3 regions of the Pseudocitrobacter faecalis genome follow, and region 3 is predicted to be linked to each of the others. Evidence: predicted binding sites of a transcription regulator. Region 3 holds the regulator's gene; each other region holds the start of a gene.
The links. Region 3 encodes PurR, which represses purine synthesis genes. Its sites were predicted from a motif close to CANGCAAACGTTTGCNTG; they were not measured.

Region 1 (4,234 bases), 2.7 Mb from region 3:
GAACTTCCGGCAGAAAAGCACGACCATGTCGATCTGGTGATGAGTAACGGCAAAGTGCTGCGATATACGGACCCGCGTCGTTTTGGTGCCTGGCTGTGGGCTAAAGAGCTGGAAGGTCACAATGTGCTGGCGCATCTCGGCCCTGAGCCGCTGAGTGACGAATTCAGCGCAGAGTATCTGCAACAGAAGTGCGCGAAAAAGAAAACAGCGATTAAGCCCTGGCTGATGGATAACAAGCTGGTCGTTGGGGTTGGGAATATTTATGCCAGTGAATCGCTGTTTGCGGCGGGGATTCATCCTGATCGACTCGCGTCCTCGCTGTCGCCGCAGGAGTGCGCGCTGCTGGTAAGTACCATTAAGGCGGTCTTGCTTCGCTCTATTGAGCAGGGTGGAACGACGCTGAAAGACTTCCTGCAAAGCGACGGTAAGCCGGGCTACTTTGCCCAGGAGCTACAGGTGTACGGTCGCAAGGGCGAGCCTTGCCGGGTATGTGGTACGCCGATTATTGCCACCAAACACGCGCAGCGCGCGACGTTCTATTGTCGTCAGTGTCAGAAATGAGCGGTCTGCGAGCCGGATGACGCCATCCGGCAAACACCTATTTGAGCTTTTCCATTAACGCCTGATGGACGTTAGGCGGCAAAAAGTCGGTGACATCACCCTGATGGCGCGCTACCTCTTTGACTAAAGAAGAGGAGATAAACGACCACTCTTTTGACGGCATCAGGAAAACGCTTTCCAGCTCCGGCATCAGGTGACGGTTCATGTGCGCCAGCTGCATTTCATATTCGAAATCGGCCACCGCGCGCAGGCCGCGAATCAAAATAGTGGCCTGCCTATCGCGCGCAAAGTTGGCCATTAAATCGCTAAAACCGACAACTTCCACGTTATCCAGATGCGCAATCGCCTGCTGGGCCAGCGCGACGCGTTCATTGAGATCAAACATCGGTTTCTTGCTGGGGCTGGCGGCAATCGCCAGAATCACCCGATCGAACATTTTGCTCGCGCGGGTAATGATATCGATATGTCCGTTAGTAATGGGATCGAACGTGCCTGGATAAATCGCCCGTTTTTGCATGACAGCCTCAGTGCGCTCTGGGTGGCAGATAAGGTTCCAGCAGTTGCAGCATGCGCTGTAGCGCGCCCTGGTTTTGATAGAGCACTTCAACTGCGTGTCGACCGTAGAAGTTACGATAATCTTCGTCGGTCAGTAAAGAGGAGATCTCTTTCGCCAGCGACGCAGCGTCGGTCACCGTAATCAGGCCGCTGGCCTGATCGAGACGCGCGCAGATGTCTTTAAAGTTGAAGGTATGCGGCCCCATAAGCACCGGAATGGCGTGCGCCGCCGCTTCCAGCGGGTTATGACCACCACGCTCAACCAGCGAACCGCCCACAAAAGCGAGATCCGCAATACCGTAAAGCAGCATCAGTTCGCCCATTGTGTCGCCCACGACAACCTGGGTGCCCGCCGAGGGAACTTCACCAGAGGAGCGAGTAATAAAGCTTAAACCTGCCTGGCGTACCAGATTGATGGTGTCCGGGAAACGTTCCGGATGGCGCGGGACCAGAATCAACAGCAGGTCGGGGAAGGTTTTTAGCAACTGCTGATGTGTTTCCAGCATGATGCTCTCTTCGCCTTCGTGCGTACTGGTGGCAATCCATACCGGGCGATGCGGCGCCCACTGGCGGCGCAGGGTAATAGCCTTTGTCGCCAGTTGTGGCGTGACGGAGATATCAAATTTCAGGCTACCGGTTACGGAAAGTTGATTGCGTTTCGCACCCAGCGCGATAAACCGTTCGCCGTCTTCTTCGTTTTGCGCGGCAATTAGCGTGATGCGGCGTAGCAGCGTCTGTACAAACTTGCCGAGCCTGGCATAACCCGCTGCGGAGCGCGCAGAAAGACGTGCGTTAGCAATCACCAGCGGGATTTTACGTTTATGCAGCGCGGCAATAAGGTTCGGCCACAGCTCGGTCTCCATAATCAGCACCAGCTTGGGGTCGACTTTATCGAGAAAACGACTGATGGCGTCCGGGAGATCGTAAGGAAGATAGACGTGCTGTACGTCACTGCCGAAGGCGGAAAGGACGCGCTCAGAGCCTGTGGGCGTCATGGTGGTCACAGTAATCGGCAGGTCGGGATAGCGATGGCGGAGCGCGCGCACCAGCGGAATGGCCGCCAGAGTTTCACCGACGGAAACCGAGTGCAGCATAATGCCGCCCGGCATCAGTGGCTTACGATAAAAACCGTAGCGCTCACCCCAGCGTTTGCGATATGCCGGCGCTTTACGTCCACGCACCCAAAGCCGTATCCAGATCAAAGGCTGAATAAGGTAGAGGAGAGATGTGTAGAGCAATTGGAGCATAGTACGCAGCTGGCTTAGGAATGTGCTGAGGATTCTAAGTATTTAGCCCAACCTTTACCATCATTTTTGCCGATTTGAGCTGATTTAGCGGGAAAAAGGGCTTTGCACCATTAAACGTTAAACTATATTTGCTTTTTTATATGATTAATTGAGGTTGTTGAGGCGTGGCTCAAGGGTCTTACTCTTAAAGTAAACCCGTTGCGTAAGCATATTACTCATTGTTTTAAAAAAGAATATACTTAATTGAGGTTAAAAAATATTCAATTCGGTTTGCTTAGGAATAAGTGATACACTAAGCCGCAATTAGAGCACGACGTCAGTATTCAGGTAACTGTGAGCCTGGGGCGGTAGCGTGCCTTTTTTTCAATTTCGACTGGTTATTATCATCATAAAGAGCCGCTTGTGGAAAAAACGTTCACCCGAATTCTGGTTATTAAAATGCGTTTTCATGGGGATATGTTGCTGACTACGCCAGTTATCAGCACGCTGAAACGTAATTACCCTGATGCGAAAATCGATATGCTGCTGTATCAGGATACGATCCCCATTATTTCGGAAAATCCGCAAATCAATGCGTTATATGGCATCAGTAATAAAGGCACAGCGGCAACCGCGAAAATAGCGAATTTTTACGGATTGGTGAAAACCCTGCGGGCGAATCAGTATGACCTGATTGTCAATCTGACCGATCAGTGGATGATTGCGGTGCTGGTGCGTTTGTTGAACGCTAAAGTCAAAATCTCACAGGATTTTGCCCATCGCCAGTCGGCATTCTGGAAAAAAAGTTTTACCCACCTTGCGCCGTTTCAGGGCGAACACTGCGTGCTACGCAATCTCTCTGCGCTGGCGCCGCTGGGGTTAACTCAAATCTGTCAGGAAACATCCATGCCCTACGCGCCGGAACATTGGGAGCGTATGCGGCAGCAACTGGATGCTTTCGGCGTGGGTGACAACTATGTCGTTATTCAACCGACCGCACGCCAACCGTTCAAGTGCTGGGATAACGATAAATTCGCGCAGGTCATCGATTCGCTCCAGCAGCGTGGTTATCAGGTCGTGCTGACCTCCGGGCCCAGCGCGGAGGATCTCGCTTGTGTGGAAGATATCGCCGTGCAGTGTAAATCTCGCCCGGTGACGGGGCTTGCGGGAAAAACGCGCTTTCCTGAACTGGGCGCGTTAATCGACCACGCCGTACTGTTTATTGGCGTCGATTCGGCACCCGGTCACATTGCCGCTGCGGTAAAAACGCCGGTGATTTGTCTGTTTGGCGCGACCGACCATGTTTTCTGGCGCCCCTGGACGGAAAATATTATTCAGTTCTGGGCCGGGAATTATCAGGCGATGCCGCCGCGCTCGCAGCTCGATCGCAATAAAAAGTACATGTCCGTTATTCCTGCCGCCGATGTGATTGCGGCAACGGAGAAAATGTTGCCGTCGGGAGAGGCGCTATGATTGTCGCCTTCTGTCTCTATAAATATTTTCCGTTCGGTGGCCTGCAGCGCGATTTTTTGCGCATTGCACAAACCGTTGCCGCGCGCGGTCATCACGTGCGCGTTTATACGCAATCCTGGCAGGGAGACTGCCCGGCTGAGTTTGAATTGATTACCGTTCCGGTGAAATCGCGAACCAATCACGGGCGTAACGCCGAGTATTACGCGTGGGTGCAGGCGCATCTGAAAGCGCATCCTGCGGATCGTATTATTGGTTTCAATAAAATGCCGGGTCTGGATGTTTATTACGCCGCCGACGTTTGTTATGCCGAGAAAGTGGCGCAGGAGAAAGGTTTTTTCTATCGACTGACCGCTCGTTATCGTCACTACGCGGCGTTTGAACGCGCTACGTTTGAGAAAGGCAAATCCACACAGTTACTG
Region 2 (4,234 bases), 2.3 Mb from region 3:
AGTTTACATAGGGGTTAACATGTCGAATGTGATATTGCCGCTTAATCTGCACAAATCAGATTTCATAAAGGCTCAACATAATGCTATGAATTATTTAAGAACGAGTCAGGTGCCTGGCGTTTCAGAAGGGAATATCTAAAGTAAGTAAATTGCAATAAAATGCGGGGCACTTTCGTGCCCCGCATTTTTCTATATGGTGGCTAGAGCCTTATCCACTCTACCAAGGCATTAAATCGCCCAGCCACCCGCATAAAACGCCACCAGCGCCACCGCTATCACGATAGTGCCAATGTTCAGCTTACGCCATTCGCCCGATACCACGCGGCCAACCACCAGCGTCGCGAAACCAATCATAATGCCGGTCACGATGTTACAGGTCAGTACGATGAAAACGGCGGTAATCAGGCCAGACATTGCATCAACAAAGTCGTTGAAATCGATGCGCGCCACATTGCTCAGCATCAGCAGACCGACATACATCAGCGCCGGAGCGGTGGCGTAGGCCGGAACCAGGTAAGAGAGCGGAGAGAGGAACAGGATCAGCAGGAACAGAACGCCAACGGTTATCGCCGTTAAGCCCGTTTTGCCGCCCGCCGCCGTACCGGCCGCAGATTCGATATACACCGCCGCTGGCGCTGCGCCAACAAACGCGGAGAACACGCTGCTCAGGGAGTCCGTGGTCAGCGCTTTGCCGCCGTTGATAATCTGCCCATCTTTATCCAGCAGGTTAGCCTGACCGGCTACGGCACGAATGGTACCGGTAGCGTCGAACACCGCGGTCATGACCAGCGCCAGCACGCTTGGCAGCACGATCGGATTCAGTGCCCCCATAATATCGAGGCTACCAATCAGGGAGTTACCGTGTTCATCGCTCAGAGAAGGCATAGCGAAGAAACCAGAGAAGTGCACATTCGGGTCAAAAATCAGGCCGACAATCGACACACCGATGATGGTCAGCAGAATGCCGCCCGGCACTTTCAGTTTTTCGAGGCCGATAATCATCGCCAGACCGATCAGCGACATAATCACCGGGAAGCTGGCAAAATGCCCCAGCGCAACCGGCAAGCCATCCAGCGGATTCTTGATAACCAGACCGACGCCGTTTGCCGCAATCAGTAGCAGGAACAGGCCGATACCAATACCCGTGCCGTGCGCGATGCCCTGCGGCAAATTGCGCAAAATCCAGCTACGGATGCCCGTCGCAGAAATAATGGTGAACAGAACACCCATCAGGAAGACCGCGCCCAGCGCAACCGGAATACTGATTTGCTGCCCCAGCACCAGACTGAAGGCAGTGAACGCAGTCAGCGAGATAGCACAACCAATAGCCAACGGCAGGTTCGCCCACAGGCCCATCACGATGGAGCCGACACCGGCTACCAGACAGGTAGCCACGAAGACCGCTGCCGGCGGGAAGCCCGCTTTGCCGAGCATCCCCGGCACGACGATGACGGAATAGACCATCGCCAGGAAGGTAGTCAGACCGGCGACAATCTCCTGACGAACGGAGCTACCACGAGCAGAAATTTTAAACCAGGCGTCGAGTGAACCGCCGGTACGCGCTGAAGGCGTAGACATAGAAAACATCCCCTGAAAATTTTTATCATTCGTCCGTACACGTGGTGGACAATCCACTGCCAGCTAAACGTCATCTCCTTGTGCTTAAACCTCGCGGCAAAGGGGAGCCGCAAAAAAGCAAACGTTTAACTCCGCGCATACAAAACGGTTGAGCGTTACCACCTACGCTACGGATGCAGCATAGGCATTTCCTGAGCACCTTTCGGCAACTTGACGAAGCATAAAACGTTAAAAAAGCCAGCAGAAGGCGTCAGAATTTTAAGGCAAACGATTATCTGGTTTTTATGCCACCATTTTCAACTGATGTTTATGCCATTTCGCTAAATTTCGCTTAAGACGATGAAGAAATCACCAACCTATGCGCAAACGTTATCGTTGATGCGCAATTCAACAACAATTTCGTTGCAAATCGGGCGCTACTCACCGGGTAGCGAAAAGGGGCCGCCCTTTTCAATTGCCTGTTGCCAGGCCGGACGCGCTTCCACGCGTTCTTTCCACGCGGTGATATTAGGCAGAGACGATATTCCGCCACGAGATAGCAACGCAAACAGCGGAAAACTCATCTGAATGTCTGCCATGCTCAGGCTCTCTCCCGCAAACCACGTCGACTTCGCAAGATGTGCTTCGATAAACCCGGCATGCGTGGCTAACTGATTATTCAGCCAGGCTTTCTGAACGCCCGTTCCCAGCACTTTGCCCACCGTGCGCAACCCCAACGGCACCGGAGATTTGCCCAGCATCTGCAAAACCAGTTTGATCATCATGAGCGACATTAACGAGCCTTCGGCATAGTGCAGCCAGAAGCGATACTGCAATTTTCCGTCAATATCCTGCGGTTTAAAGCGGCTTTCGGGATCGCCGATTTCTTGCAGATACTCAAGAATCGCCCCGGATTCAGCGATAACGTGGCCGTCGTTCTCAACAATCGGCGATTTACCCAGCGGATGGATTTTTTTCAGGGAATCGGGTGCCAGCATATCGGCACCGCGCTGATAGCGGACAATCTGGTAAGGCAGGTTTAATTCTTCCAGTGCCCAGAGCACGCGCTGCGAGCGGGATTGATTCAGATGATGGACGGTTAACATGGTTTTCTCCGCAGGTTTGTTCAAATTAACTATAGGAACAGACGGCGATCCCAGTAAAAATTGCGGCGAAAAAAACGTCAATTCAACTGGCGAACAGGGGGAGGAGAGGTAGACTTAAAGTGTCAGCACAAACCGGAACCTCCAACCCGTAGCTCGACCGAGGGATGCTGATGTCGGGGGAAACCCTCCCATGAACCAGTGGGATAGAGCGAAAGACAAAGACCGGAACATACGAAAGCGCCCAGTTGTGGCGCTTTCGTTTTTTAATCGTCTTCCAGCAGGCGTGCGCCGGTGCCCTCTTCCCCCAGCTTATCGCCAGGGTTACGCAGCGGGCAGTCACGCAGCGACATACAGCCGCAACCGATGCAGCCATCAAGCTGGTCGCGCAGTGCTTCCATCGAGTGAATACGTTTATCCAGCTCCTGACGCCACTGGGTGGTCAGGCGTTTCCAGTCTTTTTGCCCCAGCGTATGCCCTTCCGGCACCACGCCCAGCGACTCGCCGATCGTGGCAAGCGGGATGCCCAAACGCTGAGCGATTTTAATGATTGCCACATAGCGCAGCACATCACGTTTGTATCGCCGCTGGTTGCCCGCATTGCGCTGGCTGCGAATAAGCCCTTTGCTCTCATAGAAGTGCAAAGCGGAGACGGCAACCCCGGTACGTCTGGCGACTTCGCCCGGCGTGAGCAGCGTTTTAATGCGCGTTGGTTTTTTTTCCATTTTCTGCTTTACCTCAAGTTAACTTGAGGAATTATACTCGCCAGCAAGACAAAAGTTGAAGCAAAAATAGACAACGGGGAGAGCCTTATGTCCCATCGGGAAATTATTCAAACGCTTATCGAATGGATAGATGAACATATCGATCAACCACTGAACATTGATGTTGTGGCGAAAAAATCCGGCTACTCAAAGTGGTACCTGCAACGGATGTTCCGCACCGAGATGCATCAAACGCTGGGCGACTACATTCGTCAACGTCGTCTGTTATTGGCAGCGCAGGAGTTGCGTAACACGCAACGACCGATTTTCGATATTGCGATGGATCTGGGATATGTTTCCCAGCAGACCTTCTCACGTGTCTTCCGCCGCGAATTCGACCGCACACCGAGCGACTATCGCCACCGTCTGTCAGCATGAACACCGCGCCGGATGACGCTTACGTGCATCCGGCCTACAGATAAAACAGAAAGTTACATCCATCCCTTCTCTTATGTAACTATTGTCAGCGATAAATGGCGCAATTTGCTGTGTTTACCTCTGGTGAATAAAACAGCAATTGTGATATAGTTCACATTATAGAGTGAAACAAAAACAGCGTTTCATATCATTTGTGAATGCCTGTCGATAGCCAGAGTGAACCGCACCTTCGTGAGAACGCCGCGCTGTCAGGGCATACCGTTTATCTCTGAGGATAAGGTCTCATGGTTTCCATCTCTACAGGTGTCGTGCTGTTACGCTGGCCGCTGTTTAGCGCCGTTTTAATGTTCCTTGCCAGTACGCTGAAAATTCGCTTACGTAAAGCCGATTACGCGGGTCTCGCGGTGATTTGTAGCGTTCTGGGCGTGGCGT
Region 3 (4,234 bases):
CGCTGCGGCACATACGCCGACTGCCTGCACGAATCGCAGAACGAGCAGGGTGGTGGCATCGCGTACCCACAGCATTCCCAGACAACCAAGGGCAAAAATCGTCAGGCCAATCAGCAGGACAGGCTTGCGGCCATAGCGATCTGAGAGCGGCCCCCACAGCAGCTGTGCTACGGCAAACCCGGCAAGGAATAAACTCAGACTCGCGCTCACGGCGGCAGCCGGTGTTTGCAGATCGCTTTGAATCGCGGCGAAAGCCGGAAGATACATATCGGTGGCGAGGAAGCCTAAAACACTCAGGCCCGCCAGCCAGACTAAAAATCCTTTCCCAGGTTGCATAAAAACGCCTTTTTTGTACAGATGAGGAGGCTGAGAGTGTAGAGAGTGAAAACTGCCTTGTGAAACGCTAATATTTGCGTAGTGGTTTCAAAAATTTTGTGAGCAGAAAATGTGGTCTGAATATTCGCTGGAAGTTGTGGATGCTGTCGCGCGGAACGGAAGCTTTAGCGGCGCGGCAAATGAGCTCCACCGTGTGCCTTCTGCAATCAGTTATACAGTACGGCAACTCGAGGAGTGGCTGGCGGTTCCGCTGTTTGAACGTCGTCACCGGGATGTGGAATTAACCCCTGCAGGGGCATGGTTTTTGAAAGAGGGGCGCTCTGTTATCAAAAAAATGCAGATCACCCGTCAGCAGTGTCAACAAATAGCCAACGGCTGGCGTGGGCAGTTGGCGATTGCCGTGGATAACATTGTCAAACCCGAACGCACACGACAGATGATTGTTGATTTCTATCGCCACTTCAGTGATGTAGAGCTGCTGGTCTACCAGGAAGTTTTTAATGGCGTATGGGATGCGCTGGCGGATGGGCGAGTTGAACTGGCGATTGGCGCGACACGCGCGATACCCGTAGGGGGGCGATATGCGTTCCGGGATATGGGCATGCTGAGCTGGCAGTGCGTGGTCGCCCGCTCGCATCCACTGGCACAAATGGAGGGGCCGCTCAGTGATGACGTGTTGCGCAACTGGCCGTCACTGGTGCGCGAAGATACATCGCGTTCGTTACCTAAACGTACCACCTGGTTACTGGATAACCAGAAGCGGGTCGTGGTACCGGACTGGGAATCGTCAGAAACCTGTTTATCTGCTGGATTATGCGTTGGAATGGTGCCAGATCATTTTGCGCAACCAAAGATTGATAAAGGCGAATGGGCGGCACTGGCACTGGAAAACCCGTTTCCCGATGCCGCCTGTTGTCTGACCTGGCAGCAAAACGACAGTTCACCAGCGCTAAGCTGGTTACTCGACTATTTAGGGGACAGTGAAACGCTGAACAATGAATGGTTGCGAACGCCCGACTCGAGCGTCCGCAAAGACGCTTAACGGCGGTAATCGCGGAACGGGCCGTCGGCCACGGAACGGCGTTCAATCAGGCGCGGGTGCACTTCGATGGACTGCGACTCTTCGCGTTTGCTGACGATTCTGTCCATCAGCATATTGAAGGCGGTTTCCCCGAGGGAGTCCTTCGGCTGGTGGATAGTGGTCAGTGCTGGCGTAAAGAAACGCGAGTTGCGCACGTTGTCATAACCAATCAGCGAGATATCCTGCGGCACGCGCAGGCCCATTTCGTCTGCGGCGCACAACGCGCCCATCGCCATGATATCGCCGCCGCAGAAGATAGCGGTAGGGCGCGGATTCTGGGACAGTATTTGCTGCATCGCGCGGTAGCCGGACTCCGGTTCGAAATCGCCCTGCACAATCCAGTTTTCCGGCACCTTGATCATCATCTCTTCCATGGCTTTCATAAAGCCAGCCAGACGACCCGCGCCGGTGTTACGCTCCAGTGGGCCTGGGATCACGCCGATTTCGCGATGTCCGCGTTCCACCAGATAACGACCAGCCATGTAGCCGCCTTCAAAGGCGTTATCAATAACCGAGTCGGTAAAGTCGGCTTTCGCTTCACCCCAGTCCATGACCACCATCGGAATATGGCGGTATTCTTCCAGCATTTGCAGCAATGATTCCGGATATTCTGAACACATCACCAGCAGGCCGTCCACGCGCTTCTGCGCCATCATTGAGAGATACGCGCGCTGTTTCTCAAGATTGTTCCACGCATTACCGAGGATCAGGGTATAGCCTTTCTGGAAGCAGTTCTTCTCAACGGCTTCAATAATTTCTGCAAAGTAGGCAGCTTCACTGCTGGTCGCCAACAAACCAATGGATTTGGTGTGATTGACCTTCAGACTGCGGGCCACGGCGCTGGGAGAGTAGTGCAATTCTTTGATTGCCGCCCACACCGCTTCACGCGTCTCTTCGGCGACAAAACGCGTCTTGTTAATCACATGTGATACAGTTGTAGTGGAAACGTTTGCGCGCTTCGCTACATCTTTAATAGTTGCCATTCCATCTCACTCCAGACCCGGGCCTGCCCCTGATCGATTCAATACGAAAACGTTTGCCTTCACTCACCCTGGCGCAATGTTATGAATTGCGGTTCGCCGGGAAAACGACACAGGACGACAGGAGGGGGTCAATGGCCGATACACTTTTTAATAAGCGTCGAATTTTGTCTTATCTTTGACAAAAGTGGAAGCGCAAAATCGGTTATTGCGTGAAATCCGGGAAGATTTTTGCGATTAAGTGTGCAAAAATGACATAGCTCACTTTTGGTGTGGGGATAATAAGGAGAAAAATTGATGAGTACCGAACTGAAGATGTCAATTACCACCACGGTTATTACGCTGGCGCTGATCGTTGCTGCTGCGCTGACCGCCGTCCTGCATTAACCCATCCTAAAGGGAGAGACGGCTCTCCCTCTCTTCGATTGTTATCAATTCAGCAAAAATATTTTGCTAATTTGTTCACTTCTGTTTTTTTGTGATTGATGTCATGCTTTTGCCATCTGTTGTCACGCCGCCTTGCGTTTGCGGCAAACCGGAGTCAAAGCATGAAAGTGAATTATCCCTTACTGGCGTTAGCCGTAGGCGCATTCGGAATCGGTACCACCGAATTTTCGCCAATGGGGCTATTACCCGTTATTGCCAAAGGGGTTGATGTCTCGATTCCCGCCGCTGGCATGTTGATCAGCGCTTACGCTGTAGGTGTGATGGTTGGCGCGCCGCTGATGACGCTGCTGCTTTCACATCGCGCACGGCGCAACGCGTTAATCTTCCTGATGGCGATTTTCACTTTGGGCAACGTCCTTTCCGCGATTGCACCGGATTACACTACGTTAATGCTGTCGCGCATTATTACCAGCCTCAATCACGGTGCGTTCTTTGGTCTGGGATCGGTTGTTGCCGCAAGCGTGGTACCGAAAGATAAACAAGCGAGCGCCGTCGCGACCATGTTTATGGGGCTGACCATCGCCAACATCGGCGGCGTTCCGGCGGCAACATGGCTCGGAGAAACGATCGGCTGGCGTATGTCGTTCCTGGCGACGGCCGGGCTCGGCGTGATTGCGATTATTGGTCTGTGGCTGTCGCTGCCGAAAGGCGGGGCGGGTGAGAAACCGGACGTGAAGCGTGAACTGTCGGTGCTGGTTCGCCCGCAGGTACTGTCTGCGTTGCTCACCACCGTGCTGGGCGCGGGGGCGATGTTCACGCTCTATACCTACATTTCGCCGGTGCTGCACACTATCACGGATGCGACACCTGCCTTTATCACATTGATGTTGGTGCTGATTGGTGTAGGTTTCTCCATCGGCAACTATCTTGGTGGTAAATTTGCAGACCGTTCAGTCAGCGGTACCCTGAAAGGTTTTCTGCTGCTGTTAATGTTGATAATGCTGGCGATCCCGTTCCTGGCGCGCACGGAAATCGGTGCCGCATTCAGTATGGTGGTGTGGGGCGCGGCGACCTTTGCGGTGGTGCCACCGTTGCAGATGCGCGTAATGCGTGTTGCGCATGAAGCGCCGGGGCTTTCTTCTTCCGTCAACATTGGCGCGTTTAATCTCGGTAATGCTTTAGGTGCCGTAGCCGGTGGTGCGGTGATTTCTGGCGGACTGGGTTACAGCTTTGTGCCGGTGATGGGGGCGATTGTGGCAGGACTGGCGCTACTGCTGGTTTTCTTCAGCAGCCGCTCTCAGGGTGAAGAGGTCGTGGTAAGCCAGTAACAACAACGCAGAAGGGGAAACCCTTCTGCGTCATTTTCTTTATGCCGCCAGATTCTCAGCAACAAACTTCCAGTTTACCAGCGCCCAGAAGTGCTCCAGATAGCTAACGCGTGCATTACGGT

Region 1: the regulator PurR is predicted to act here: its motif matches at 2,688-2,705, upstream of rfaQ (lipopolysaccharide core heptosyltransferase RfaQ).
Region 2: the regulator PurR is predicted to act here: its motif matches at 1,839-1,856, upstream of ACOXYR_RS20035 (NCS2 family permease).

Annotation. Positions count from the first base shown of each region.
Region 1 covers NZ_CBDDNJ010000002.1:4,581,358-4,585,591, forward strand. Annotated here, with positions in the region: gene mutM (bifunctional DNA-formamidopyrimidine glycosylase/DNA-(apurinic or apyrimidinic site) lyase) at 1-561, shown strand, start outside; gene coaD (pantetheine-phosphate adenylyltransferase) at 599-1,078, opposite strand; gene waaA (lipid IV(A) 3-deoxy-D-manno-octulosonic acid transferase) at 1,086-2,363, opposite strand; gene rfaQ (lipopolysaccharide core heptosyltransferase RfaQ) at 2,766-3,815, shown strand; gene ACOXYR_RS22115 (glycosyltransferase family 4 protein) at 3,812-4,234, shown strand, end outside.
Region 2 covers NZ_CBDDNJ010000002.1:4,130,927-4,135,160, forward strand. Annotated here, with positions in the region: gene ACOXYR_RS20035 (NCS2 family permease) at 229-1,578, opposite strand; gene ACOXYR_RS20040 (glutathione S-transferase family protein) at 1,995-2,663, opposite strand; gene soxR (redox-sensitive transcriptional activator SoxR) at 2,927-3,385, opposite strand; gene soxS (superoxide response transcriptional regulator SoxS) at 3,473-3,802, shown strand; gene ACOXYR_RS20055 (YjcB family protein) at 4,087-4,234, shown strand, end outside.
Region 3 covers NZ_CBDDNJ010000002.1:1,838,666-1,842,899, forward strand. Annotated here, with positions in the region: gene punC (purine nucleoside transporter PunC) at 1-336, opposite strand, end outside; gene punR (DNA-binding transcriptional activator PunR) at 446-1,378, shown strand; gene purR (HTH-type transcriptional repressor PurR) at 1,375-2,400, opposite strand; gene cydH (cytochrome bd-I oxidase subunit CydH) at 2,695-2,784, shown strand; gene ACOXYR_RS09575 (MFS transporter) at 2,946-4,112, shown strand; gene sodB (superoxide dismutase [Fe]) at 4,152-4,234, opposite strand, start outside.